One region of the Serratia sp. NA_112.1 genome, then DNA from elsewhere that is predicted to be linked to it. Evidence: predicted binding sites of a transcription regulator. Region 1 holds the regulator's gene; the other holds the start of a gene.

Region 1 (14,840 bases):
CGCTTTTGGCTTTGCCCAATTCGTCAAAACTGAGAGGGATCGGCGAGCCGCTGTAGCGAATATGCTCGGATTTAGCGACGTTCTGCGCGCGGTGAATATGACCCAGTGCGATGTAGTCAGCCGGCGGAAAGGCCTGCGCGGGGAAGGCGTCCAGCGTGCCAATGTAGATATCGCGTACCGAATCGGAGGTGGTGACGCCCACGGTGGTCAGATGGCCGGTGGCAATAATCGGCAGTGGCAAGCCCAGTGAATCACGACGTGTACAGGCCGCCTGATACAGCTTTTGATAATGGTCGGCGATAGCCTCTTGCAGCGCCTGCTGTTTTTGCACTCCGGACTCGCCGGCGCGGCTGGAGAGCAGATCGCGTGGGCGCAGGAAAGGGATGGCACACAGCACCGCACCCGGCTGACCGTCGCGCTGATTCAACACCAGAATTTGTTGTTCGGTTTCGCTCTGCGCGTTGGCAATCACGGTGGTATTCAGGCAGGAAAGCAATTCACGCGACTCATTCAAGGTTGCCACGGAGTCGTGGTTGCCGCCCAGCACCACCAACTGGCAACCGGTGCGCTGCAGTTCCACCACGAAACGGTTATACAGCTCGCGGGCATAACTTGGCGGCGAACCAGTATCGAACAGGTCCCCGGCGACGATCAGCGCATCCACCTGCTGTTGCTCGATTTGCTCAATCAGCCAGCGCAGAAAAGCCTGATGTTCGGCGGCGCGGCTTTTGGTGAAAAAAAACTGGCCAAGATGCCAGTCAGAGGTGTGGATCAGGCGCATGACACTCCCGGGGCGATAGGGTAATGGCGGGGATTATAAAGGGAATATGATGTTTCTGCGTGATTAGAAATAATCGCTATGCTTACTGCCTGTAACAGGCAGGTTTTTTCAAGGCTATTTATTTCATAAATCTGTCACAAAACTGACGCATAATGGCGCCCGCAATCAACTGTGATCGCTAACACATTGGCAGGATTGACGATGGCAAGACGCATACTGGTGGTGGAAGACGAAGCGCCGATCCGTGAGATGGTGTGCTTTGTGTTGGAACAGAATGGTTACCAACCGTTGGAAGCTGAGGATTATGACAGCGCAGTGACGCGCCTGTCTGAGCCGTTCCCTGATTTAGTGTTGCTCGACTGGATGTTACCCGGAGGTTCCGGCATTCAGTTTATTAAACATATGAAGCGTGAAGCTATGACCCGCGATATTCCGGTGATGATGCTGACCGCTCGCGGTGAAGAAGAAGACCGTGTCCGTGGCCTGGAAGTTGGGGCGGATGATTACATCACTAAACCTTTCTCGCCGAAGGAGCTGGTGGCGCGCATCAAGGCGGTAATGCGCCGCATTTCACCGATGGCGGTGGAAGAAGTGATTGAAATGCAAGGGCTGAGCCTGGATCCTTCCTCACACCGGGTGATGGCCAACGAGCAGGCGCTGGATATGGGGCCGACCGAGTTCAAATTGCTGCACTTCTTTATGACTCATCCAGAGCGTGTTTATAGCCGCGAACAGTTGCTTAATCACGTCTGGGGCACTAACGTTTATGTGGAAGACCGCACCGTTGACGTGCATATCCGTCGGCTCCGTAAGGCGTTAGAGACCAGTGGTCATGACAAAATGGTTCAAACCGTTCGGGGCACCGGCTACCGATTCTCAACGCGTTATTGATCGCGACGCGCTGGAGAATATGCCGTGCTAGAACGTCTATCCTGGAAGAGGCTGGCCCTGGAGCTGGCCCTTTTCTGCTTGCCTGCCTTACTGCTGGGGCTGATTTTCGGTTATCTGCCTTGGTTGCTACTGGCCGCCGTGCTGGCGGCGCTGGCATGGAATTTCTACAACCAACTCAAACTTTCCCACTGGCTGTGGGTTGACCGCAGCATGACGCCGCCACCCGGGCGCTGGAGCTGGGAACCGCTGTTTTACGGCCTGTATCAGATGCAGCAGCGTAATCGCCGTCGGCGGCGTGAGCTGGCGCTGTTGATCAAACGCTTCCGCAGCGGCGCGGAATCGCTGCCCGATGCGGTAGTGATGACCACCGTCGAAGGCAATATCTTCTGGTGTAACGGTTTGGCGCAGCACCTGCTGGGCTTCCGCTGGCCGGAAGACAATGGTCAGCACATCCTTAACCTGCTGCGTTATCCGGAGTTCAGTCATTATCTGCAACAGCAGGAGTTTTCCCGTCCGTTGACGTTGCAGTTGAACAATGAGCACTACGTCGAATTCCGCGTGATGCCTTATTCCGAAGGGCAATTACTGATGGTAGCGCGTGATGTCACCCAAATGCGCCAGCTGGAAGGCGCGCGACGTAACTTCTTCGCCAACGTCAGCCACGAGCTGCGTACCCCGCTCACGGTGTTGCAGGGCTATCTGGAGATGATGAGCGACGAAGAGTTGGATGGCTCGCTGCGCGGCAAAGCGCTGGGCACCATGCAAGAGCAGACCCGGCGTATGGATGGGCTGGTCAAACAGCTGCTGACGCTATCGCGCATTGAGGCGGCACCTAACGTCGATATGAACGAACGGGTAGATATCCCGCTGATGTTGCGGGTGTTGCAACGCGAAGCGCAGTCGCTGAGCAGCGGCAACCATGAGATTAGCTTCCGGGTGAACGAACAGCTCAAGGTGTTCGGCAACGATGACCAACTGCGCAGCGCGGTATCAAACCTGGTGTACAATGCCGTCAATCACACGCCAAAGGGCACCAATATTGAGGTGAGCTGGCAACAGACGCCAAACGGTGCGCAGTTCCAGGTCAGTGATAATGGGCCGGGCATCGCCGCCGAGCATATTCCGCGCCTGACCGAACGTTTCTATCGTGTCGACAAAGCCCGTTCACGCCAGACTGGCGGCAGTGGGTTGGGGCTGGCGATCGTCAAGCATGCGCTCAGCCACCATGACGCGCGGCTGGAGATCCTCAGTGAGCAGGGCATTGGCACCCGATTCATCTTTACCTTGCCTAACCGGTTGATTGTTCCCGCAGCTTTGTCAGAGAATGCGGTGAAAAATTAACGCGCGAGAGGCTGGTATGATCCGAATGATCCGAGGGCTGTTGCTTTGCCTGGCGCTGCTGGCGAGCCGTGGCGCGTTAGCGCAGCCGGATGGTATGCTGTCCGGCAACCTGTCGAGCGTCGGCTCCGATACGCTGGCGAACCTGATGGCGCTATGGGCACAAGACTTCAGCCAGCATTATCCCAACGTTAATTTGCAGATCCAGGCCGCAGGCTCTTCAACTGCGCCGACCGCTTTGGCTGCGGGGGCCGCGCAATTGGGGCCGATGAGTCGGCCGATGAAGGCGGCGGAAGTGTCGGCATTCGAACACCGCTATGGCTATGCGCCGCTGGCAGTGCCGGTCGCCGTCGATGCGCTGGTGGTGTTGGTCCATCAGGACAACCCGCTACGCGGTCTTAATTTGCAGCAGCTTGACCGAATTTTCTCCGCTACCCTGCGCTGTGGTGAAAACCAGCCGGTGACGCGTTGGGGGGAATTGGGGCTGAAAGGCGATTGGCAGCAGCGTGCGCTGCAACGCTTTGGGCGTAATTCGGCATCCGGCACCTATGGCTATTTCAAACTGCGTGCGCTGTGTGGCGGAGACTTTATGCCACGGGTCAATGAACTGCCCGGTTCTGCCTCGGTGGTGCAGGCGGTGGCCGGTTCGCTGAACAGTATCGGTTACGCCAGCATTGGCTTTCGCGCCAGCGGTGTGCGGCTGTTGCCGCTGGCCGAGTCCGGCGAGAATTATGTTGTCCCCAACGACGTCAACGTGCGCAACGGTAGCTATCCATTGTCGCGCTACCTGTATATTTACATTAACAAAGCGCCCAACCAGCCGTTGGAGCCGCTGACCGCCGCATTTCTCGATCGCGTGCTTTCCGACACCGGGCAAAACCTGGTGAACCATGACGGCTATCTGCCGCTGCCTGCTGCTACTTTGCAGAAAACCCGTCAGGCGTTAGGTCTGCAATAAATTTCCCTCGGGGCGTTGATTTGCCCTCAACATGAATTTCTCATCGCTACCGATGAAAATTCTTCTATTACTGCCCGGCAGTCGCTATGACAGGATACCTTCTATCCATTTAGAAGTCTGGATGTCCATAATGGCCTGGCGTAATAATTCAAACTGTCAATTACTGTGGTAAAGGCCCGATCTTTTACCTGCTTACCGGGAGTCATAATATGTGCGATTGCAACCACGCTTTCACGCTGACGTTGTCGGCAGTCTGTTGCGCCCCGCAGCGCTGAAAACTGCTCGTCAACAGTTTCAACGAGGCGAAATTGACGCTCCTGAACAGGTGAAACAGCGTCTTGAGGAGGCCGCGCAGTTTGTCGACCATAGCCAACTTTGCCTCAGCACCCAGTGCGGTTTTGCCTCGACCGAAGAGGGCAACAGCCTGAGTGAATCACAGCAGTGGAATAAACTGCAAAGCGTGGTGAATATCGTCCGGCAGGTTTGGTAGTAGCGAAAAATTCGTTCAGACCGCGCGAAAACTGGCTGTTTATTGGCGTTTTCGCGCGGTGGTTAACCATAGGATTCACGTTTTGTGAATGCGTTGCTCAAAAATGATACAAATCATGTATTGTATATTTATTGATAGCCACTATGATCGACTGGTGTGGGAAGATTATCTGGTCTATAACTCTGCTTTTTGTCATGCGTCTTGCCTTACAACGCTATAAACGTTTAACTTAGCCCTCGTTGTCGGACTAAACCTCCATTTATAACTCCTAAAACTCTGCCCATCATCATGAGTGGTCACTTTCGAATAAGGACAAAACGCCGGACGTTATGCGTTTTCTGCTCTTATTGGTCTCGCGATGAAATGGCAAGCCGGCAACCGGGTGGTGCATCACGCTACCACCTATTGGGCACTTTTTTTCATTTGAACAGGCAACACGACATCATATGAGTCATCGTTTAACGTCAAAAGATATTATCGCATTGGGTTTTATGACCTTTGCCTTATTCGTCGGCGCCGGGAACATCATTTTCCCGCCGATGGTCGGTTTACAGTCCGGTGAGCACGTCTGGACTGCAGCTATCGGCTTCCTGATCACTGCGGTCGGTCTACCGGTGATGACGGTGATCGCGCTGGCTCGTGTCGGTGGCGGCATTGACGCCCTGAGTACGCCAATTGGACGTCGCGCCGGTCTGCTGCTGGCGACCGTCTGCTATCTGGCCGTCGGCCCGCTATTCGCTACCCCGCGTACCGCGACCGTCTCCTTTGAAGTGGGTATTGCACCGCTGACCGGTGATGGCGCCATGCCGCTGTTTATTTACAGCCTGGTATATTTCGCGCTGGTGATCGGCATCTCTTTGTATCCGGGCCGCTTGCTCGATACCGTCGGCCACGTACTGGCACCGCTGAAAATTGTTGCGCTGGGCGCGCTGGGTATTGCCGCGCTGGCCTGGCCTGCGGGCACGCCAATTCCGGCGACCGAGGTTTATCAGAACGTTCCATTCTCTAGCGGCTTCGTTAACGGCTATCTGACCATGGATACGCTGGGCGCACTGGTCTTCGGCATTGTCATCGTTAACGCCGCGCGTTCCCGTGGTGTGAAGGATGCCAAATTACTGACGCGTTACACCATTCTGGCGGGCCTGATCGCCGGTGTCGGTCTGACGCTGGTTTACCTGAGCCTGTTCAAGCTGGGTTCCGGTAGTGGCGTGCTGGTGCCGGATGCCACTAATGGTGCGGTGATCCTGCATGCCTACGTACAGAATACTTTCGGCGGTCTGGGTAGCTTCTTCCTGGCGGCGCTGATCTTTATCGCCTGTATGGTGACTGCGGTTGGCCTGACCTGCGCCTGTGCTGAGTTCTTTGCCCAATACCTGCCGTTCTCTTACAAGACGCTGGTGTTCATTTTGGGCCTGTTCTCGATGCTGGTTTCCAACCTGGGCCTGAGCCATCTGATCCAGATCTCTATCCCGGTACTGACCGCGATTTATCCGCCATGTATCGTGCTGGTGGTGCTGAGTTTCACTCAGCGCTGGTGGAACAGCGCACCGCGTATCATCGCGCCGGTGATGTTAGTCAGCCTGTTGTTTGGTATCCTTGACGCGGTGAAAGCGTCTACCTTCCAGCATTTCCTGCCGGATTGGACCAATCACCTGCCATTGGCGGTTCAGGGACTGGCATGGTTGCCGCCGTCGCTGCTGATGCTGGTGCTGGTCGCAATTTATGACCGGGTTTGTTCGCGTTCTGAAGTGACCGCGCACTCCTAATTCCCCGGCTAAATTTTGGGCCACGGACTTGTCCGTGGCTTTTTTACGTTTAAAAAACACGGGTTATCTTCATGCAACAACAGTCACCCGCCGCTCCTGCGGCCAATAAGCTGAAACGCGGCCTCAGTACGCGCCACATTCGCTTTATGGCGCTGGGCTCGGCTATCGGCACCGGTCTGTTCTACGGTTCGGCGGACGCCATTAAAATGGCCGGCCCGAGCGTTCTGCTGGCCTACCTGATTGGCGGTATTGTCGCCTTTATCATCATGCGCGCGCTGGGCGAGATGTCGGTCAACAACCCGCAGGCCAGCTCGTTTTCACGTTATGCGCAGGACTATCTTGGCCCGATGGCCGGATATATCACTGGCTGGACTTACTGTTTTGAAATCCTGATCGTTGCGATTGCCGACGTAACGGCGTTCGGTATCTATATGGGGATTTGGTTTCCAGAGGTGCCGCATTGGATTTGGGTGCTGAGCGTGGTGCTGGTGATTGGTGCCATCAACCTGATGAGCGTGAAGGTATTCGGTGAGCTGGAGTTTTGGTTCTCGTTCTTTAAAGTGGCCACCATTATCATCATGATTGCTGCCGGTATCGGTATCATCATCTGGGGGATTGGCAACGGCGGGCAGCCTACCGGTATCCATAACCTGTGGTCTAACGGCGGCTTCTTCAGTAACGGCTTTATTGGCATGATCTTGTCGTTGCAGTTGGTGATGTTTGCCTACGGCGGCATCGAAATTATCGGTATCACCGCCGGTGAAGCCAAAGATCCGAAAAGCTCGATTCCCAAGGCCATCAACTCGGTGCCGTGGCGTATTCTGGTGTTCTACGTCGGTACGCTGTTCGTCATTATGTCGATTTACCCATGGAACCAGGTGGGGACTAATGGCAGCCCGTTCGTGCTGACCTTCCAGCACATGGGCATTACCGTGGCGGCAGGGATCCTTAATTTTGTGGTGATCACCGCGTCGCTGTCAGCGATTAACAGCGATGTGTTTGGCGTTGGCCGCATGCTGCACGGCATGGCTGAACAGGGCCATGCGCCGAAGATATTCAGCAAGGTCTCCAAACGCGGTATTCCGTGGGTTACGGTGGTGGTGATGATGCTGGCGCTGTTGCTGGCGGTGTATCTCAACTACATCATGCCGGAAAACGTGTTCCTGGTGATTGCCTCCCTGGCGACCTTTGCCACCGTGTGGGTGTGGATCATGATCCTGTTCTCGCAGATTGCCTTCCGTCGTAGCCTGAGTAAAGAGCAGGTGAAAAACCTGACCTTCCCGCTGCGCGGCGGCGTATTTACCTCGGTGGTGGCGATCATCTTCCTGGTGTTTATCATCGGTCTGATTGGCTACTTCCCAACCACCCGCGTATCGCTGTATGCCGGTCTGGTCTGGGTAGTGGTGCTCTTGGCGGGGTACTACTTCAAGCTCAACCACCAGAAGAAACTGGCAGCGCTGGTGCAGCAGCAGGACTGAAAATGAAAACACCGGCCATGCGCCGGTGTTTTTTTATCGATTTTCCTCGGGTTCATCGTCGCCGGAGGCGCGAGCCTCAATGCGCGGGCTGCTGTCGCTGAGGCGTTCTTCATTCTCGTCGCCTGCCGCGCGTGCCAGCATCTCGCTGATATCCTGCATGTTACGGCTTAGGGTACTGAGTGCCGGCTGCAAGGTTTGGCTCATACGGCTTTCGTCCAGCGAGGCGTTGTGCAAGCAGCCAATAAACATCAGGGCGGCCAACAAGCTAAACAGCCGGTGGCGTAGTGGTTTCAGCAATCCTCTTTTCCTTCAGCGGGAATCAATCAATGCATTAACGCTGTTTTTATGCTGAAAGAAAAGCGGACTGAGACATCCGTTGCTCCTGGGTTGAGAGTCATTTCAGGCGGAAACAGTTACGTCAGCTTGCGTCAGGAAATCTCTGCCGTTTACCGCATTTGGCTGAGCATGCTGCGCATGTCGTTGCCGGTTGGCGTTTGATGTACCCGCAGGTCGAATTCGTTAATCACCGCCAGAATATGGTCAAAAATATCCGATTGAATACTTTCGTATTCCGCCCAGACTGTGGTGTTGGTGAAGGCATAAATTTCCAACGGCAATCCTTCTGGCAGCGGGGCCAACTGACGCACCATCAGCGTCATATTCTGGTGAATATTTGGGTGGGCGCGCAGGTACGCCACCAGATACGCGCGTAGCGTACCCAGATTGGTCAGGCGTCGTCCGTTGAGTGGGGAACTGAGATCGCCGGCAATCTGCTGGTTATGTTGACTCAACTCCTGTGTTTTATCGTTCAGATAACGTTGCAGCAGCGGATTGCGGTTCAGCCGCTGTTGCTCTTCATCCGACAGGAAATGGACGCTGGTGGTATCGATATTGATACTACGCTTGATGCGGCGTCCGCCGGATTCCGACATGGAACGCCAGTTTTTAAAGGAGTCGGAAATCAGCGCGTAGGTTGGAATGGTGGTGACGGTATTATCCCAGTTACGCACTTTTACCGTGGTCAGGCCGATGTCGGTGACTGCGCCGTCCGCGCCGTACTTCGGCATCTCCAGCCAGTCGCCGATGGTCAGCATATCGTTGGCAGAAAGCTGAATACCGGCCACCAGACCGAGGATCGGATCTTTAAACACCAACATTAGCACGGCGGTCATCGCCCCCAGGCCGCTGAGCAGCAGCAATGGCGACTTGCCCATCAGCAGGGAGACGATCATGATGCCAATCAGAATGGCGGCTATCAGCTTGAGCCCCTGGAAAATACCGCGCAACGGCAACTGGTTTGAAATCGGGCTTTGGCGTAGCATCGCCAACAGCGTATCGAGCAGGGAAAACAACGACAGCAGAGTGAAGCCCATGATCCACACCTGGGCGGCGGTGACGATAACCGCCTGCGTCTGGCCACCGGCGTGTAACCACAGCACCGCCTGCAGATTAATGATCACCCCCTGTAATAACAACGCCATACGCTGAAACAGTTTGTACTGGGTGATTGCCTGCTGCCAGACGCGCTGCGATTGCTGGCCACGGCGCTGGATCGCCTTCAGCACCACGCGGTGCAGCACCAGATGGATTGCCACCGAAATCAGGACGATCAGCCCCAGCACCATCAGCAGAGACATTACCCCACTAAATTCCAGCCCGAACTTCTCCAGCCACAGGGTTATCTGTTGTTGCATTGCCGCTCCTTTAAAAATGTGCAAAAAATATCCGATAGATTCTAAACACGTTAGCCTAATGGCTGCGGGGCGTAATGTGCGTCTTTTTACCCTTTTTTACATAGGGTTGCCGCTGACCGACTATCTCCACCCCCCGACTCCTCCCCGAGTTAACCGGCAAGAGAGGAGGGGGACTGGCACTCAACGTGGCATTGTTCGTGGCATTGAATAACGTCGTCGATTTCGTTTTGTACAGCAGGAGGAAAGTCATGCTTAACGCCTGGCATCAACCGGCCCCACCCTTCGTGGTGAAGAAGGGGCAGCGCTTGGATATCACGCTGTGGTTACAGGGTGATGATTTGCCCGAACGGGTATTTTTACGCGCCGAACCTGATAATGAAGAATGGCTGTTGATCATGAAAACTCAGCAGGTGGAAGGTTTTCACCGCTATCAGGCCAGTTTGACGCTCAATGAAGGTGAGCCAACCCGTCGTTACTGTTTCAAACTGGTTTGGGCCGATCGTCAGCAATGGTTCGGCCCCCAGGGCTGGTCAGTGACACCGCCGGGGCAGTTGACACAGTTTGCGGTCGACGTGCCCGATAGCAGCCCGGCCTGGGTGGCGGATCAGATCTTTTATCAAATTTTCCCCGATCGTTTTGCCAGTAGTGGGGGAGAACACGGCATTCAGAGCGGCAGTTATCGTCATCATGCAGCCGGTTGTGATGTGGTGCGTCAGGATTGGCAACATCCGCTGGAAGACCGGCATGCCGCGTCGACCTTCTATGGTGGTGACCTGGATGGCATCAGCCAAAAGCTGTCTTATTTACACAAGCTGGGGGTGACGGCGCTGTATTTAAACCCGATTTTCACCGCGCCGAGCGTGCATAAATACGATACCGAAGACTATTACCAGGTCGATCCCTACCTCGGTGGTAACGCCGCCCTGCAGCGTTTGCGAGTGAGCACTCACAAGGTTGGGATGAAACTGGTGCTGGACGGGGTGTTTAACCATACCGGGGATTCGCATCCGTGGTTTGACCGCCATCAGCAAGGTGAGAACGGCGCTTGCCATCACCCTGATTCTCCCTATCGCGGCTGGTTTAATTTCTACCCCGATGGTCGGGCGCTCGACTGGAAGGGCAATGCAAGCCTGCCGAAGCTCAATTTCGCCGAGCCGCAGGTGGCCGAGGCGATTTATCGCGGCGACGGTAGCGTGGTGCGTTATTGGCTGCGGCCGCCGTATAGCATTGATGGCTGGCGGCTGGACGTGGTGCATATGCTGGGTGAGAACGGCGGGGCTAACGGTAACTTGCAGCATCTGGCGGGTATTTATCAGGCGGTTAAACAGGAAAATCCGCGGGCTTACGTGCTGGGGGAACATTTTGGCGATGCGCGCCGCTGGCTGCATGCCGGTGTGGAAGATGCCGCGATGAACTATATGGGTTTTGCCCTGCCGGTGCGGGGGTTCCTCGCTGGGCTGGACGTGGCGCACCACCCGGTACAAATGGACGCGGCGGGCTGTGCCCAGTGGATGGATGACTACCGGGCCGGGCTGCCGCATGGTCGTCAGTTGATTCAGTTCAATCAGCTAGACAGCCATGACACTGCACGTTTTCTGACGCTATTACAGGGCAATCAGGCGCGGATGCGCATGGCGGCGGTGTGGCTGATGAGCTGGATCGGCGTGCCCTGCCTGTATTATGGCGATGAGATTGGCCTGGATGGTGCCAACGACCCGTTCTGCCGCAAGCCTTTCCCGTGGGACGAAAACCAGTGGGACCAGAGCCTGTTGGCCCTGTGCCAGCGTATGGCGGCACTGCGTAAACAGAGTCTGGCGCTGCGCCGTGGCGGTTGTCAGGTGTTGTACGCACAAAGTGAGACGTTTGTGTTTGTACGTGTCTATCAACAGGAGCAGGTGCTGGTGGCGTTACAGCGCGGGGGCAGTGGCACAGTGACTTTGCCGCACAGTCCGCTGCTGGCTGCAGGCCAATGGCAACGGTTGGAAGGGGATGGCGAGTTGCATGACGGGCAGAATGCTGTCTCGCTGCAATTAGGCGAGGAATCAGTGACTCTGTGGCGACGAGCCGGTTAGTTCGGTAAAGGGGCCGGAATACCGGCCCCTTACTGGGTTAGTGGGCGTTCACACGCCCAGTCAGATCAATAGCCTACGGCAGAGCCGGCCGGACGACGAACGTCGTTGGCGCCGTACAGGTAGCCTTCACGCACCTTGCCGGAAACCGCGGAGTCATTACCTGAGTTGGCAGGGCTGACGCCGACCGCGCTTGGCAGACCGACCAGGATCAATTCAGCGGCACCCCACGGCGTTTGCTCGACCATCTTGTAACCCATGCCGCTGAGAATTTTCAGCGTATCGGCAGAAACTCCGCGTTGTTCGTAATAAACCTCATCTGGCAACCATTGATGATGGATACGCGGCGCATCGACGGCTTCCTGCGGTGCCATACCGTGGTCGATCACGTTCAGTGCAGTCTGCAGCGTGATAGTGATGATGCGCGATCCGCCCGGCGAGCCGAGAACCATAAAGATTTTATTGTCCTTGGTCACCAGTGTCGGGCTCATCGACGATAGTGGGCGCTTACCGGGGGCAATGCTGTTAGCGGTACCCTGCACCAGGCCATAGAGGTTTTTCTCCCCGACCTTGACGGTGAAGTCATCCATTTCATCGTTGAGGAAGAAGCCGGTGCCCGGTGCGATCACCACCGCGCCAAAGCGGCCGTTAACGGTATAGGTGGTAGAGACGGCGTTGCCATCATGATCGACAATCGAGTAATGGGTGGTTTCCGGCTTCTCGTGGGGTTCCATGCCGGGCTGTACGTTTTCCGACGGTGTAGCTTTGTCAGCGACGATTTTCTTGCGGATTTCTTCGGCATAACTCTTACTGACCAGCCTGTCGATCGGATTCTTGATGAACTCCGGGTCGCCGAGGTAGGTATTACGGTCCACATAGGCGTGGCGCATGGCTTCGGTCATGGTGTGGATGGCCGCCGCCGAGTTAAAGCCCATGCTTTTCAGGTCGTAGCCTTCGACCACGTTAAGGATTTCGCACAGCGTGACGCCACCGGAGCTGGGAGGGGGAGCAGAAACAAATTTATAGCCGCGATAGCTGCAGGTAATCGGCGGGGTTTCGGTAACTTTGTAGTTGGCGAAGTCGGCCGCCGTCAGAATTCCGCCACCCTGTTTGGCTGCTGCCTCGACTGCCTGCGGAATTTTGCCTTTATAGAAGGCATCTGAGCCGTCTTTGGCGATGGCCTCCAACGTATTGGCCAGATCGCTTTGCACCAGGCGATCGCCCGGCTGTAACGGCGTGCCGTCAGGGCGCAGGAAAATCCGCGCGGATTCCGCATCCTGTTTAAAGCGTGCGACGGTGGTATCGAGAATATCGGTATCGGCACGGGTCAGCACAAAGCCCTCACGCGCCAGTTTGATCGCCGGCTCCATCACCTGCTCGCGGCTCAGTTTGCCGTATTTCTTGCGCGCAGTTTCCATGCCCAGCACGGTACCCGGTACCCCTGCGGCCAAATAGCCGTACAGGCTGGCACCTTTCTTCACGTTGCCTGTGGCATCCAGATACATATTGGCGCTGGCCGCTGCCGGCGCGGTTTCGCGGAAGTTGATAAAGGTGTCGGTGCCATCGGCCAGGTGCACCGTCATAAAGCCGCCACCGCCGATGTTACCGCAGCACGGGTTGACCACCGCCTGCGCATAACCCACGGCTACTGCTGCATCGATGGCATTGCCGCCCAGTTTCAGGATATCCACGCCGACCTGCGAGGCCAGATGTTGCGATGTCACTACCATGCCGTTTTTGGCTTCGACCGCCGGATTGGAGGCGGCATACAGGTTGCTGCTGACCAGCAGCGCCGCCAAGGTCAGCGGATTGCTCCATTTTTGTAAAAACATAGTTATTCCCTTCCTTCTTATTGTGTTTGGCTTGCCATGGTTGCTCTGCAAAGAGCGGGCCAGCGTTATTGATACTAACCAGAGTTAATGGATTGTGCGGAAAATAGCCGGGGAAATGTGATCGGAAACAAGTAAATGAAGCACACAATGGGGGCGGTGCGCCCTAAAAAAGGGCAAAAAAAAACCGGCCATGAGGGCCGGTTGATACACTTGCAGGCTGAAATTACAGCTTGGAAGCGTTCTCGGACAGGTATTTAGCCACGCCATCCGGAGATGCGCCCATACCTGCTTTGCCTTTTTCCCACTGAGCCGGGCACACTTCGCCGTGTTGCTCGTGGAATTGCAGCGCGTCAACGGTACGGATCATTTCGTCGATGTTACGGCCGATTGGCAGGTCGTTAACAACCTGAGCACGAACCACGCCGTCTTTGTCGATCAGGAAAGAACCACGCAAGGCAACGCCTGCTTCTGGGTGCTCGATGCCATAAGCTTTCTGAATCTCACGCTTGATGTCAGCAACCATTGCGTATTTCACTTCCCCGATACCGCCATTTTCGACAGGGGTTTTACGCCATGCGTTGTGGACAAATTCTGAGTCGAATGAAACGCCAACCACTTCAACGCCACGCTTCTGGAATTCTTCATAGCGGTGATCGAAAGCGATCAGCTCAGAAGGACATACGAAGGTGAAGTCCATCGGCCAGAAGAACAGTACGGCTGGTTTGCCGTTCAGGTGCTTCTTAAAGTTGAAGTTTTCTACGATTTCGCCATTGCCGAGTACGGCAGCAGCGGTGAAGTCAGGGGCTTGACGAGTTACCAGGACCATAATTACTCCTGTAATAGGTGTTAAGGGGTTGATGTAAAAGCAAGGGCCAGTATAGGGGCCACGACTTGGTGAAGAAAGGGCAAAAGACCAATCAATGAGATAGCTTTCACCTATCAAAGTCGGTTATTAAATTTAGCAGTCTTTAAAAATAACCTTTTCCCATAAAAGGGCAAGACTTAAAACGCAATTTCTTGTAAAGCATAGCATTTTCAAAGGCTTTGGCTTGACCTTACAGCTGCTTGTCTTTGGCCTGCTGCATCATCTGTGGGTAAAACTGCCAGAATTGTGTTTCAAGCTGATGATAGTTGCGCTCCACGTCGGCGAAGGAGCCGGCCAGTGCGGCCAGGCGCGGACGACGGCTGGCCATGCCTGCCAGCACGTTACCGATAAACGGTAGTTCGGCGTAGCGCTCCAGCCAGCGTTCCGGCCATAAATAGCCGTTCAGATTCTGAAAGCGTGGTGGCGTCAGTGGCAAATGCGGCAGGATTTGGCCCTGAGCCTGCTGGGTAAACCCCTGCAGGCTCAGGGAAGGTTCCAGCTGTTGCCAGTGACGTGCCAGGAAGTGATCCCACACTACGTCAAGCGTGATGGGGGCTATGCGTCGATGCTCTTCCGCGAAATAGGCGCGGCAGGCCTTTACCTGCGGCAGGCCGTCGGTCAGCACATCGACGCGACGGTGCATCATAATGCCGGCTACCACGGAGGGATCGTACTCGC
Region 2 (14,840 bases), on a different contig from region 1:
TGCAAAAAGAGATCTACGAACAGCCACTCGCGTTGAAGAACACCTTGGAAGGGCGTTTCAGCCATGGCCAAATCAACCTGAGCGAGCTGGGTCCGCGTGCTGACGAACTGTTGGCGAAGGTACAGCACGTGCAAATCATTGCCTGTGGGACTTCTTACCACTCCGGCATGGTTGCCCGCTATTGGTTCGAATCGCTGGCCGGCGTGCCTTGCGACGTGGAAATCGCGTCAGAATTCCGCTATCGCAAATCTGCCGTGCGTCCGGGCAGTCTGATCATAACGTTGTCGCAGTCCGGTGAAACTGCCGATACGCTGGCGGCACTGCGCCTATCGAAGGAGCTGGGTTACCTCGGTTCACTAGCCGTGTGTAACGTGGCCGGTTCTTCATTGGTTCGTGAATCCGATCTGGCTCTGATGACCAAAGCCGGCACCGAAATTGGTGTTGCTTCCACCAAGGCGTTTACTACCCAGCTTGCGGTGCTGTTGATGCTGGTGGCACGTTTGGGTCGTCTGAAAGGCATGGCGGAAAGCGTGGAGCATGAAATCGTGCACGGCCTGCAGGCGCTGCCGGCGCGTATCGAACAGATGCTGTCGCTGGACAAAAACATTGAAGCGTTGGCGGAAGGCTTCTCCGACAAGCATCACGCGTTGTTCCTCGGCCGTGGCGATCAGTACCCGATCGCTATGGAAGGTGCACTGAAGCTCAAAGAGATCTCCTATATTCACGCAGAGGCCTATGCGGCTGGTGAGCTAAAGCATGGTCCGCTGGCGTTGATCGATGCCGATATGCCGGTGATCGTGGTGGCGCCGAACAATGAACTGTTGGAAAAGCTGAAGTCCAACATTGAAGAAGTGCGCGCGCGCGGTGGCCAGTTGTACGTGTTCGCCGATCAGGATGCGGGTTTCGTCAGCAGCGAAGGCATGACTATCATCCCGTTGCCGCACGTCGAAGAAATCGTGGCTCCGATCTTCTACACCGTGCCGTTGCAGCTGCTGTCCTACCACGTGGCACTGATCAAAGGCACAGACGTTGACCAGCCGCGCAACCTGGCGAAATCTGTCACGGTAGAGTAACTCGCTGTTATGTTCGAAAAGCCGGCCTGAGCGCCGGCTTTTTTATCATTTAATCTTGTTATGCAGCTCTTGTACCGAGCGTTTCAGATCGCTGATTTCGCTTTGGGCATTGTCTTGCCCTTGTAACTTACGTTTCAGATTGTCGATCTCGCTGTTTTGATTTCGATTCTCGCGTTCCATATCGCTCAGCTTGTCTTGCAGTTTCTTGATGGTCTGTTCCTGAAGCCTTAATTGTTCTTTGAATCCGTCTAAATCTCTGAGCTCATAATTAGAAATAATGTAACCTTGGTCGTAATGGCTCCAAAGAAGGATGTTATCGGTACTGCCACTCGATTGCTTGCTGCGCTGTAATCCATCCGCCGCCGTGGCGTTGGCCATAGCCAGAAAATAAAGGCTAACCGTTGACAAGATAAGTATTTTTTTCATATGCAGTCCCTTTGCCTGGATGAGGTATAACAGAATGTTTCAGGTGAAATAATAGCCTAATCAAGATGTTAATTGCACTTTTGGTTTTTTGTAATATAACTGTCACATTTCGTACATTTTACTGTCACCAAACTGTCCTATTTTCCCTCCTGCAGCAATACTTACTCTGATGAAAACGACTTGAAGTCGATTTTTGAATATCCCATTAGGAGGGATTATGAAACTGATGCGTACCACCGTCGCCAGTATTGTGGCAGCGACTTTCTCCCTGACCGCCGTGTCCGCGTTCGCTGCTGCTAGCCTGACCGGTGCAGGTGCGACATTCCCCGCTCCGGTTTATGCCAAGTGGGCAGATTCTTATCAGAAAGAAACCGGCAACAAAGTTAACTATCAGGGCATCGGCTCATCTGGTGGCGTGAAGCAAATCATCGCCAACACCGTTGACTTTGGTGCTTCTGATGCGCCGTTGACTGAAGAAAAACTGGCTGCTGATGGCCTGTTCCAGTTCCCTACCGTGATCGGTGGTGTGGTGCTGGCAGTTAACATCCCGGGCATCAAATCCGGTGAGCTGACCCTGGACGGTAAAACTCTGGGCGATATCTATCTGGGTAACGTGAAGAAATGGAACGACCCGGCGATCACCAAGCTCAACCCTGGCGTTAAGCTGCCGGATCAGAACATTGCCGTTGTCCGTCGTGCTGATGGTTCAGGCACCTCGTTCGTGTTCACCAGCTACCTGTCTAAAGCCAACGCGCAGTGGAAAGAGAAAATCGGCGCAGGCTCTACCGTTAACTGGCCAACCGGTTTGGGCGGCAAGGGTAACGACGGCATCGCAGCCTTCGTACAACGTCTGCCAGGCTCTATCGGCTACGTGGAATACGCTTACGCCAAGCAGAACAACCTAGCTTACACCAAGCTGATTTCTGCCGATGGCAAGCCGGTCAGTCCGACTGAAGAGAGCTTCAGCAACGCGGCTAAAGGCGTGGACTGGAGCAAGACCTTCGCACAGGACCTGACTGACCAGAAAGGTGATAACGCCTGGCCAATCACTTCTACCACCTTCATCCTGGTGCACAAAGAGCAGAAAAACCCGGCTCAGGGTACCGAAGTGCTGAAGTTCTTTGACTGGGCGTACAAAACTGGCGCCAAGCAGGCTAATGACCTGGATTACGCCACTCTGCCGAAAGAAGTGATCGAGCAGGTGCGTGCAGCATGGAAAACCAACGTAAAAGACAGTTCTGGTAAAGCGCTGTACTAACAACGCAGGGGCGCGTGATTCGGCGCGCCCCACTCAGTTTTTCAGGGCCTGACTCATGTTAGGCCTGCCAGGGTTAAAACAGAGAGTGATCTATGGCTGAGTACAAGCCGACCATGAAAGCACCGAGTAAAAATGGTGACGTCATCTTCAGCGCGCTGGTTAAACTGGCAGCGCTGATTACCTTATTGTTGCTGGGCGGCATTATTGTTTCGCTGGTCTTCGCCTCCTGGCCGAGCATCCAGAAATTCGGTTTCTCCTTCCTGTGGACCAAAGAGTGGGACGCGCCTGCCGAACAGTTCGGTGCGCTGGTGCCCATCTACGGCACCGTAGTGACCTCGCTGATCGCACTGATTATCGCCGTACCCGTCAGCTTTGGTATTGCCCTGTTCCTGACCGAGTTGGCACCAAACTGGCTGCGACGCCCACTGGGTATCGCCATTGAGCTGCTGGCGGCAATCCCAAGTATCGTTTACGGCATGTGGGGCCTGTTCGTGTTTGCTCCGCTGTTTGCCGAATATTTCCAGACTCCGGTTGGCGATGTGCTGTCCGGCATTCCGATTGTCGGTGAGCTGTTCTCTGGCCCGGCATTCGGTATCGGTATTCTGGCTGCCGGGGTGATCCTGGCGATTATGATTATTCCTTACATCGCCGCCGTGATGCGCGATGTGTTCGAACAGACCCCGGTGATGATGAAAGAGTCGGCCTATGGCATTGGCTGCACCACCTGGGAAGTGATCTGGCGTATCGTGCTGCCGTTTACCAAAAATGGCGTGATTGGTGGTGTGATGCTGGGGTTGGGCCGCGCGCTGGGGGAAACCATGGCGGTGACCTTTATCATCGGTAACACCTACCAGCTCGACAGCGCTTCACTGTATATGCCGGGCAACAGTATTACCTCTGCGCTGGCCAACGAATTCGCCGAAGCGGAGTCTGGGGTTCACACCGCAGCGTTGATGGAGCTGGGCCTGATCCTGTTTGTTATCACCTTTATCGTCCTGGCGCTGTCGAAGTTGATGGTGATGCGTCTGGCCAAGAAGGAGGGACGCTAACGTGGCGACTATGGAAATGCAAAACAACCTGGCGCTGTTGGAAAGCCGTCGCAAAATGCAGGCCTGGCGCCGTCAGAAAAACCGTCTGGCACTGTTCTTGTCGATGGCGACCATGGTGTTTGGCCTGTTCTGGCTGGTGTGGATCCTGTTTTCCACCGTGACCAAAGGCATCGACGGCATGTCGCTGGCGCTGTTCACCGAAATGACCCCGCCGCCGAACACCGCGGGTGGCGGCCTGGCTAACGCCATCGCTGGTAGCGGGCTGTTGATCATGTGGGCTACGGTGTTTGGTACGCCGCTGGGCATTATGGCCGGCATTTACCTGGCGGAATACGGCCGTAAATCCTGGCTGGCGGAAGTCATCCGCTTTATTAACGACATCCTGTTATCAGCACCGTCGATTGTCGTGGGCCTGTTCGTCTACACCATTGTGGTGGCGAAGATGCAGCATTTCTCCGGTTGGGCCGGGATCATCGCACTGGCGCTGTTACAGGTGCCAATCGTGATTCGAACGACTGAAAACATGCTGAAACTGGTGCCGGATACGCTGCGTGAAGCTGCTTACGCGCTGGGTACGCCGAAATGGCGCATGATTTCCGCCATCACGCTGAAAGCCTCGGTCTCCGGCATTATCACCGGCGTGCTGCTGGCAATTGCGCGTATCGCCGGGGAAACCGCACCGCTGCTGTTTACCTCGCTGTCTAATCAGTTCTGGAGCACCGACCTGATGCAGCCGATCGCCAACCTGCCGGTGACCATTTTCAAATTCGCCATGAGCCCGTTCGCCGAATGGCAAGAGCTGGCCTGGGCCGGGGTGCTGTTGATTACCCTGTGTGTACTGGTACTGAATATCTTGGCGCGCGTAGTTTTCGCCAAGCAAAAGCATTCATAAAATTTTGAGCGCGGCCCAGGCGGCGCTGATGAAAAGAGAGAAGTCTTGATGAGTATGGTTAACGACGCTTCCAGCAGCAAAATTCAGGTACGCGATCTGAACTTCTACTATGGCAAATTCCATGCGCTGAAAAATATCACGCTGGATATCGCCAAGAACAAGGTCACCGCGTTTATCGGCCCATCCGGTTGTGGCAAATCAACGCTGCTGCGCACTTTCAACAAGATGTATCAGTTGTACCCTGAGCAGCGTGCAGAAGGCGGCATTCTGCTGGATGGGCAGAACATTCTGACCGACAACTCGGATATCGCCCTGCTGCGTGCCAAGGTCGGCATGGTGTTCCAGAAGCCGACGCCATTCCCTATGTCGATTTACGACAATATCGCCTTCGGTGTACGTCTGTTTGAAAAGCTGTCGCGTGCCGACATGGATGAGCGCGTGCAGTGGGCTCTGACCAAGGCGGCATTGTGGAACGAAACCAAGGACAAGCTGCACCAGAGCGGTTACAGCCTGTCCGGCGGCCAGCAGCAGCGCCTGTGTATCGCCCGCGGTATCGCTATTCGTCCGGACGTCTTATTGCTCGATGAGCCTTGCTCGGCGCTGGATCCGATTTCCACCGGTAAAATTGAAGAGTTGATCAGCGAACTGAAGTCTGACTACACCGTGGTGATCGTAACCCACAACATGCAACAGGCCGCACGTTGCTCTGACTCCACGGCTTTTATGTATCTGGGCGAACTGATCGAGTTCAGTGATACTGATACCCTGTTCACCGCGCCACAGAAAAAACAGACCGAAGACTACATCACTGGCCGTTATGGTTGATAGGATGCATCATGGATAACCTGAATTTAAATAAACACATTTCCGGCCAGTTCAACGCAGAACTTGAGCACATCCGCACCCAGGTGCTGACCATGGGCGGGCTGGTGGAGCAGCAACTAACCGACGCCATTACTGCGATGCATAACCAGGACGGTGAGTTGGCCAAGCGGGTGATCGAAGGCGATGCCAAGGTCAATATGATGGAAGTGGCGATCGACGAAGCCTGCGTGCGGATCATCGCCAAACGCCAGCCGACCGCCAGCGACCTGCGCCTGGTGATGGCGATCATTAAAACCATCTCCGAGCTGGAACGTATCGGCGACGTGGCGGATAAGATTTGCCGTACCGCGTTGGAAAAGTTCTCGCACCAGCATCAGCCACTGTTGGTGAGCCTGGAGTCGTTGGGCCGCCACACCGTGCAGATGCTGCATGACGTGCTGGACGCCTTCGCGCGTATGGATCTGGATGAGGCGATCCGAATTTATCGCGAAGACAGAAAGGTCGATCAGGAGTATGAAGGCATCGTGCGTCAGTTGATGACTTACATGATGGAAGACACGCGCACCATTCCCAGCGTGCTGACTGCGTTGTTCTGCGCCCGTTCAATCGAGCGTATCGGTGACCGTTGCCAGAACATCTGCGAATTTATCTTCTACTTCGTGAAAGGTCAGGACTTCCGTCATATTGGTGGCGATGCGCTGGAAAAGCTGTTGTCCTCCGACGGTAAAGACGAGAAAAAAGAGTAATATCCCCTCGAGTTACCTCTTAAAAGGCGCAGAAAACTGCGCCTTTATGCTGTTTAAAATCCTCAAAGATAAAAAGGTTATAAATATAGCTTTTTATATTATTTCCTGACCTAAGCGGGTCTTGCTAGCGTAGCAGCCAGCAGGACATCAACCCCTTAGGAGCAACTCATGAAACATCGCGTTTTGGCCTTAACTTTGTTAGCCAGCCTGACCAGCCTCGCCACCGGTGCTGCGCATGCGGACAAACTCGACGACATCAAGAAAGCCGGCGTAGTGCGTATCGCGGTGTTCGACAGCAATCCTCCGTTCGGTTATATCGATCCGCAAAGCAAAAAACTGGTGGGCTATGACGTTGATGTGGCCGATGCGATCGGTAAGGCGCTGGGGGTGAAGGTGGAGCTGCGTGCCACTAACCCGGCCAACCGTATTCCTTTGCTGGTAGCGAAAAAGGTCGATTTGATCGCCGCCAACTTCACCATTACTGACGAGCGCACCAAGGAAGTGAACTTCAGCGTGCCGTACTTCGCTACCGGCCAGAAATTTATCGCCCATAAAGGCGTGCTGAAAACCCCGGAAGATATCAAAAAACTGCGCATCGGTGCGGACAAAGGCACGGTGCAGGAGATTACCCTGCGTGAACATTACCCGACGGCCAAAGTGATCTCTTACGACGACACTCCGCTGGCGTTCGTAGCACTGCGCAACGGCAACGTACAGGCGATCACCCAGGATGATGCCAAGCTGGTGGGCCTGCTCGGCAACCTGCCGGCGGCGCAAAAGGCAGATTTCGAAATATCGCCGTTCAGCATTACCAAAGAGTATCAGGGGGTGGGTATTCCCAAGGGTGAAGACCGCCTGACCGCCAATGTTAACGACACTTTGATCAAGCTGGAAAAAGACGGTGAAGCGGCGAAGATCTACGATCGTTGGTTTGGCCCGGAAACCAAAACCGCACAGCCACGCGGCGACTTCAAAATCGCGCCTTTGGATCAACAGCCGAAGGCCTGATTTCTGTGGGGCTGAAATCTGTATGGAGGGGCGTAGCTTGCTGCGCCCCTGACGCATTTTGCAAGACAAGGATTGACCATGAACCTGGATTGGCTGCTGGCGCCGGAGTATCTGAGCTGGCTATGGCGGGGCTTCCTGCTGACGCTGTGGCTTTCCGCCTGTGCGAGCCTGGCCGCCACGCTGTTGGGATTTTTACTGACCGCGATGCGTGACAGCCGCCTGTGGACACTGCGCTGGCTGGCGGTGGGGTATAGCTCGTTGTTTCGCAATACGCCGTTGCTGGTGCAGTTGTTCTTTTGGTATTTCGCCGCCGGGCAGATCCTGCCTTCTGCCGCCATGCAGTGGCTCAACACTTCGCATCAAATCGGTCCGCTTGAGTGGCCGTCGTTTGAATTTCTCGCCGGCTTTTTCGGCCTGACGCTGTACTCCAGTGCCTTTATCGCCGAAGAGATCCGTTCCGGCATCCGTGGTGTCGCTAACGGGCAAAAATATGCGGCCAACGCGCTGGGATTAACCGGCTGGCAGGCGATGCGCTATGTGGTGCTGCCGCAGGCGCTGAAAATCGCCATGCCGCCGCTGCTGGGCCAGTATATGAACGTGATAAAAAACTCCTCGCTGACCATGGCTATCGGCGTTGCCGAACTGTCTTATGCTTCGCGTCAGGTGGAAACCGAGACGCTGCGAACCTTCCAGGCGTTTGGCGTGGCGACGGTGCTGTACATCGCCATCATTGCCCTGTTGGAAGGTTGGGGTATGTGGCGACAGCAACGTAAACCGCTGAGAGGACATTAATATGGATTTCAGCGTCATCTACGACAACCTGGGTTATCTGCTGTGGGGAACCTGGCCGGACGGGCCGCTGGGGGGCGCAGCGCTGACGTTGGCGATCAGCCTGATGGCCGGCGTGGTTTCGGCCATTATCGGCACCTTGCTGGGGGTGGCCCTGGCGATGTCGCGTGGCGTGGCAGCCGGGTTACTGGCCATGCTGCTGGGTTTTTTCCGCGCCATCCCGGTGATCATGCTGATTTTCTGGACCTATTTCCTGCTGCCTATCGTTTTTGGTGTGGATATTCCGGAAATCACCACCGTAGTTTGCGCATTGGCGCTGATCGCCTCGGCCTATCTGGCGCATGCGGTGAAGGCGGGGATTATCGCCATCGGCCCAGGCCAGTGGCAGGCGGGTTTGTCTCTGGGATTGACCCGTTGGCAAACGCTACGGATGATCGTGTTGCCGCAGGCGTTGCGGATGATGGTGCCTTCGTTTATCAACCAGTGGATTTCGCTGATCAAGGACACTTCCCTGGCCTATATCGTCGGGGTTGGCGAACTGACGTTTCTGGCGACCCAGGTCAACAACCGCAGCATGGTGTACCCGATGGAAGTCTTCCTGTTTATCGCGCTGGTGTACTTTGTGTTTTGTCTGGCACTGGATCTGCTGGCCAATGCGGTCAACTGCCGCTTTAGCCCGCAGACCCGGGAGTTGAAACGCTCATGGCGCTGGTGGCGCAATAAACCGCCGTTGCCGGCTAGTTAGTTAACTGCCAGCCGCGTTCACGCCACAGCGCAGGTAATTGCGCCAAATCGTCGAATGCGGTGACCAGCGGATGGTCGATCGGCTTGTTATGCGGATCGGCGCAGAAGTAAAATACCGGGATCCCGGCGGCAATCCCTGCCTGAGCACCGGCAGCGGAGTCGTCCACCAGAATGCAACGCTCCACGGCAACCTGCATTTTTTCGGCGGCGTGAAACATGATCGCCGGGTCCGGTTTCCAGCGCTGAATGTCATAGCCGCTGAACAACCGATCATCAAAATAGTGCAACATGTCGGTCAGGCCGAGCGAGTGCTGCATTTTGCTGACCGGGCCGTTAGACACAGTACATATTGGTACTGTCACCTGCGCCAGCAGTTCGCGCGCACCGGCAATCTGCTGCAGTTCGCGGTCAAACAGTCGGGCCACTTCCTGACGGTATAGAGGCTCCAGTTCTTCCTTCGGCAAGGCGGCGCCGTGCTCCGCATTAACCTGTTCGATAATCTCGTACAGCTTTACCCCTTTGTATTTCCGGAATACCTCGTCCAGCGAAAGGTGAATGCCATAGTGGGCAAACATGTGCACATAGGCTTTGCTACAAAGAACTTCGCTGTCCACCAGCGTGCCGTCGCAATCAAACAAAATACAGTCAATTTGGTTCATCAGGGGCCGTGTCCTTAGATTATGCGTGATAATGCCACTTTAACCGCATCAGGCCGGATTGCGACCCCAGAATCACCGATTGCCGATCAATCTCAGTAAATACAACCTGTTGGGGTTTATAGCCGTAAAGACGGCGAAAAAAACCTGTGATCAGCATCAAAACCCTGACTTTTTGTTATATACCCGGCATACTTGAAACCGCATCTGTGTTGGCTGCGAACGCTCACCCCAGTCACTTACTTGAGTAAGTTCTTGGGGATTCGCGTTCTTGCCGCCGTGATGCGACTCCAATTATTTTGGGTATAGGATAGCCGGCGACGGTCCATTCCCTTCTTCGGAATTTCTGAAAATGAACAAACAAGTCACTGGCCTTGACGTTGAGCAAGGCTTGCTTGGGCGTGTGTTTAAACTCAAGCAACATGGCACCACGGTGCGTACGGAAACGATTGCCGGTATTACTACCTTTTTGACCATGGTGTATATCGTGTTCGTTAACCCCCAAATTCTGGGTGCGGCGGGCATGGATACGCAGGCGGTGTTCGTAACCACCTGCCTGATTGCCGCTTTCGGCAGTATTTTTATGGGCCTGCTGGCGAATCTGCCGGTGGCGCTGGCACCGGCTATGGGCCTCAATGCGTTCTTCGCCTTTGTGGTGGTGGGCGCAATGGGTATTTCATGGCAGGTCGGCATGGGAGCCATCTTCTGGGGCGCGGTCGGTTTGTTACTGCTGACTATTTTCCGCGTCCGCTACTGGATGATTGCCAATATACCCATGAGCCTGCGGGTGGGGATCACCAGCGGTATCGGCCTGTTTATCGGCATGATGGGGCTGAAAAATGCCGGCATCGTGGTGGCTAACCCGGATACGCTGGTGACCATAGGTAGCCTGACCTCACACAACGTGCTGTTGGGCGCGCTGGGCTTCTTTATTATTGCCGTACTGTCGTCACGTAATTTCCATGCGGCGGTGTTGGTTTCCATCGTGGTAACTACCCTGATCGGCTGGGCGCTGGGCGATGTGAAATACGGCGGCGTGTTCTCCATGCCTCCGAACATTACCTCGGTGGTGGGTCAGGTTGATTTGGCGGGTGCGCTGAACATTGGCCTGGCAGGGGTGATTTTCTCCTTTATGCTGGTGAATCTGTTTGACTCCTCCGGCACTTTGATTGGCGTGACCGACAAGGCGGGTTTGACCGACGATAAGGGCAAGTTCCCGCGTATGAAGCAAGCGCTGTACGTGGACAGCATCAGTTCGGTGGCCGGTTCGTTTGTCGGCACCTCTTCTGTAACCGCCTACATTGAAAGCTCCGCCGGGGTTTCCGTCGGCGGCCGTACCGGTCTGACCGCGGTGGTTACCGGTATTCTGTTCCTGTTGGTGATTTTCCTGTCGCCATTGGCGGGCATGGTGCCGGCTTATGCCGCTGCCGGTGCGTTGATCTACGTGGGCGTGCTGATGACATCCAGCCTGGCGCGGGTGACGTGGGATGACCTGACCGAAGCCGTACCGGCGTTTGTGACGGCGGTGATGATGCCGTTCAGCTTCTCAATTACCGAAGGTATCGCGCTCGGCTTTATTTCTTACTGTGTAATGAAGTTGGGTACCGGCCGCTGGCGTGAAATCAGCCCATGCGTGGTGGTGGTTGCGGTGCTGTTTGTGCTGAAGATTGTCTTTGTAGACGGTCATTAATGCGAATAGGGCCGACAAATGTCGGCCCTTAGGTTGCTGACAAAGCAGGAAAAAGCGTGGTTTTTCCTGCTTTGTGGTGAGCAGCCGAAAATCAATAAATTGATTTTCCTGATTTTTATTTATCGGCCTCGACTCGCTCTGGGCAGGAATGAGGTTTGTCATCAGTCTGAGGGCCGACAAATGTCGGCCCTGGGTTTGCTTTTAGCCTGAGATACTCGGGCCTAGCGCACCGATGGGCGCTCCGGCAGCTGAAGCTGCTACGACCTCTTCGGCACGCTCTCCCTAATAATCAACTTTCTCAGAGCCTGCAAGCCAATGCGCGTAGTCATATCAGGCGCCCGGCGTTGCGTCGGGCACCTGATGCAACACCCACTGCAAGGGCCGTTTAAAACGTGCCTGCCAGCCGCCATCGGGGCTCTCGCCTTGGGCAAAATGCAAAGCCTCTACCTGATTATTCTTGCTGAACAGATTGGCAAAGTGCATTGCCAGTGCTTGATCGCTGAAGTTTTGCCGTTCGTAGTAGGCCACTACCAGCCGCTTATGGGTCGCCAGCGATTGCCGTGCCTGCTTGATCCCGCCATTGGGGGCAATCAGCAGTGCGCCGGCATAAAGTTGCGGGTATTTGGCTAACAGATTGGCGGCATGCAGCGCCCCCTGTCCGCGGGCGGCAAGGTAGATTTTCTGCGGATTGAGCTTTAATTCTTCGGTGGATGACAGCAGGGTTCGCTGAATCGCGCTCTGGGTGCTTTCGTCACTGTAATTTGACCAGCGGAAGCTGTTTTCCGACAGCATCTGGGTGCCGTTGAGCTCTATATAGGCGACGCCGATCTCACTAAAAAACAGGCGTTCTTCCGGTGTGATACCGGCGCTTTTGCCATAGGCGTGCAGGTACACCACCGTTGGCCAGCCTCCGGGCGGCGGTGTGCCGTTCGGAATGGCATAGCTGGCTTTGCCTTCGAACCAATGAGCATGTTGCAGGTAACGGGCTTTGGTTACCGCCAGAATCGACTGGTAGGTACTGCCGTGTTGGATGTTGTTGAAGGCGTCATCCTCCAGCAGATTGTAGTAATACCATAACCCGCGATCGGCGCTCAGTTGCAGATAGCGCTCTGCCAGTTCGGTCTGGCCCTTTTCCGCTGAGGAAGCCGCCAGTTGATAAGGCGCCCATATGTTACGGCCGTCTTCACGCATCAGCGTCAGATACAACGACATGGCTGCGATCTTTTTATCTTCCTGGCTCTGGGTGGTGCGTGGCAGTTGGGTGCTTAGTGGGCTATGTACCGGTAGCTCGATCGGCTCTTCTCCGGCGGGATAACGCATTTCTGTGGCTAATAGTGGTCTGGTGGTGAAAGCCAGTAAGATGGCTAAAATGAAAAAATACATAATTTAATGACTTTATTTTTAATGGGTTGGCAGTGACTCTCTGATTGAAATGACGCCTTCATTCGATTTTTAATGAAGGCGTCAAAAAAGACATTTATTTCAGACGACGAATATAGTCGCTGAAGGTGGACAGTTGTCCGGTCAGGAAGTCTAAGGTTCCCTGATCGATCAGTTCCTCAGCCTGCGCGTCCACTTTGTTCTGGATCACGCCGCCCATAAACTCCGGCTTGTTCATCACCATCGCATCGAGGAACACCAGGATCTGGCGCAGATGATATTGGCAGCGCGCGCCGCCAATCGGCCCCATGGAACTGGTCTGGATCGCCACCGGTTTACCGGCTAACGGCTGATTCGGCAGGCGGGACAGCCAATCGATGGCATTTTTTAACCCGCCAGGTACCGAATAGTTATATTCCGGGGTCACGATGATCACGCCGTCGGCCTGGCGGATTTGCTCGGCAATGGCTTCCACCGAGGCGGGGAAACCCTCTTCTTGTTGTACATCGGCATCGTACAGCGGAATATCACGGATAGAGGGAAGTGCTTCGATGGTGACACCCTGTGGCGCAAGACCGGGCAAGGCGCGGGCTACCATGGCGTTGTAAGAGCCTTTGCGCAAACTGCCGAGCAGGGTGACGATTTTTAATGCTTGGTCTGACATGGTGATTCTCCCTTTCGAATGAACAGATTCAGCCTGGAACACCTTGAGATACTAAGGCAAAGAGAGCGGTGATAATAGATGATTACTGAATAATTGGCTGAATTTGCATTTTTATGCAGAAATTTATTCGTTAAAGAAAGTTTTATCTTACAGATTAGCCATAAAACGCGGATGTTAGCGTTGGAGCGCCAGGCTGGTTAGTTTTACAAAGCGGGTGGAGAGCGCAGGGGCTCGCGGGGAGATTTCGCCGTGCCTATGCAGGCCTTTACCCGCTTCGTATTGCCAGCAGATTAAGCGCTCCAGGCTGGGTTCACGTGCGCAAGCCCAACTCAGGTATTCGTCGGCATCGCTCATCACATGAACCTGAGGAGTGATGCTGGAGCGCAAATGACCGGAAAATGGGTGCAGCAGCAGCGTCGATTGCCCGCTGTTACCCAGGCCGGAAAGCTTCAGCACGCTCTGGCGAATGCTCCACAGTTGGGTTTCCGCCTCCAGCCGGTCGTACTGCGCGTTGATCCAGGCGTTTTCTGCCGGCGTTTGGTATTGGTGTTGCAGCTCCCTATGTTGCCCAGCACGGGCACGCATCACTTCGATATCCAGACCTACCTTGCCTTCCTGGCTGAGTAAAACCCCCACCGTATCGCTGGCATAGGCCAGGCTGAAATCGGGCAGGTGATTATCGACGAAACAGGGGCGTCCGGTGGGGGTGGTGGCGAGAGCCGGCAATGTCGAAAAGCCATAAAGATAAAACATCAGCTCTGCGAGCAGGATGCGCCCCTGTAGGAAGCGCTGGCGGCGTTTAACGGAAAAAGCAGCGGTTGCAGCAACGACCTCGGCGGATAATCTCCGGGTATCCAGTGCGGGGGATGTGGGGATCCATCGGGCAAAATGACATGCCATTATTCACTCCGTGACAGAGGGGGCGCTGAAAACGCTAGGGAGTTAGATTAAGCATAAGTCGAGGATTTATCATTAAAAAACAGTATGCGTTTTATCCTATTTATCTGACTAAGCAATATCATTGTCCGGAGATGCATCACTCCACCATTGGATCATCGATGCGTTCGGCGTCAAATCAAAATGGGGTTTGCCGAGCAGGTGATTGAGGATGCGGGCCGAGCACCAGGCCATCAGGCTGAGTCCTCCTCCGGAGTGAAGTCTTCATTGGTGAAGGCGGACTCGTCCAACGGCTGGAAATTCGGCCGACGAGAAATCCAGTCCAGCTGTGCGGCTTCTCCCCAATTGACGCGTAGTGCGTTCAGGAAAATATCTGCACCACTTTGGCCTCCCCCGACAACGGTTACCCGCTTACCGGTCAGATCCGGGTTGCGATGCCAACGGAAGCTGGCGTTTCGATCGAGAAAGGTATAATTGAGTATGCCACTTTCATAGGCCAGGGCGGCCAGACTGAGGTTGAAAGGGCCAAGGCCGACACCCAGTAAATCCAGTGGTTAGTTCATTTTTTCTTATCTCTCCCGATAAAAATCGCTGAGATAAGCTTAGGTGAGTTTTGACAAGGTAGGGGAGATAGCGGACCTTGTTCTGCGGTATGGCGGTGAAAACGAATGTGCTTGTTGGCGTTTATCCCAGAACCAAGGTATCGCCCGTCGCCGGCGCTACCCCCTCCGGTAACCACAGCT

The links. The regulator PhoB, encoded in region 1, activates phosphate uptake and scavenging genes when phosphate is short. The targets are predictions, from matches to a motif close to CTGTCATAAAACTGNCNNAT.
Region 2: pstS (phosphate ABC transporter substrate-binding protein PstS) is a predicted target of PhoB. The motif match lies at 1,621-1,640, and genes of this name have one in related genera.

What each region holds. Positions count from the first base shown of each region.
Region 1 covers NZ_JBQZFO010000001.1:132,261-147,100, forward strand. The annotation lists gene sbcD (exonuclease subunit SbcD) at 1-781, opposite strand, end outside; gene phoB (phosphate response regulator transcription factor PhoB) at 983-1,672, shown strand; gene phoR (phosphate regulon sensor histidine kinase PhoR) at 1,697-3,013, shown strand; gene ACUTQ5_RS00705 (PstS family phosphate ABC transporter substrate-binding protein) at 3,030-3,968, shown strand; partial or broken gene ACUTQ5_RS00710 (5-methyltetrahydropteroyltriglutamate--homocysteine S-methyltransferase) at 4,270-4,458, shown strand; gene brnQ (branched-chain amino acid transport system II carrier protein) at 4,905-6,224, shown strand; gene proY (proline-specific permease ProY) at 6,296-7,702, shown strand; gene ACUTQ5_RS00725 (hypothetical protein) at 7,736-7,999, opposite strand; gene ACUTQ5_RS00730 (mechanosensitive ion channel family protein) at 8,149-9,396, opposite strand; gene malZ (maltodextrin glucosidase) at 9,645-11,468, shown strand; gene ggt (gamma-glutamyltransferase) at 11,534-13,297, opposite strand; gene ACUTQ5_RS00745 (peroxiredoxin C) at 13,521-14,123, opposite strand; gene ACUTQ5_RS00750 (ACP phosphodiesterase) at 14,353-14,840, opposite strand, start outside.
Region 2 covers NZ_JBQZFO010000013.1:28,997-43,836, forward strand. The annotation lists gene glmS (glutamine--fructose-6-phosphate transaminase (isomerizing)) at 1-1,073, shown strand, start outside; gene ACUTQ5_RS19600 (hypothetical protein) at 1,119-1,499, opposite strand; gene pstS (phosphate ABC transporter substrate-binding protein PstS) at 1,717-2,757, shown strand; gene pstC (phosphate ABC transporter permease PstC) at 2,850-3,806, shown strand; gene pstA (phosphate ABC transporter permease PstA) at 3,808-4,698, shown strand; gene pstB (phosphate ABC transporter ATP-binding protein PstB) at 4,747-5,523, shown strand; gene phoU (phosphate signaling complex protein PhoU) at 5,535-6,269, shown strand; gene ACUTQ5_RS19630 (ABC transporter substrate-binding protein) at 6,438-7,277, shown strand; gene ACUTQ5_RS19635 (amino acid ABC transporter permease) at 7,356-8,069, shown strand; gene ACUTQ5_RS19640 (amino acid ABC transporter permease) at 8,071-8,811, shown strand; gene yieH (6-phosphogluconate phosphatase) at 8,804-9,469, opposite strand; gene ACUTQ5_RS19650 (NCS2 family permease) at 9,819-11,156, shown strand; gene ACUTQ5_RS19655 (hypothetical protein) at 11,487-12,539, opposite strand; gene ACUTQ5_RS19660 (NADPH-dependent FMN reductase) at 12,634-13,200, opposite strand; gene ACUTQ5_RS19665 (4'-phosphopantetheinyl transferase family protein) at 13,375-14,100, opposite strand; gene ACUTQ5_RS19670 (hypothetical protein) at 14,209-14,331, opposite strand; partial or broken gene ACUTQ5_RS19675 (SidA/IucD/PvdA family monooxygenase) at 14,346-14,531, opposite strand; partial or broken gene ACUTQ5_RS19680 (SidA/IucD/PvdA family monooxygenase) at 14,583-14,648, opposite strand; gene ACUTQ5_RS19685 (MBL fold metallo-hydrolase) at 14,782-14,840, opposite strand, start outside.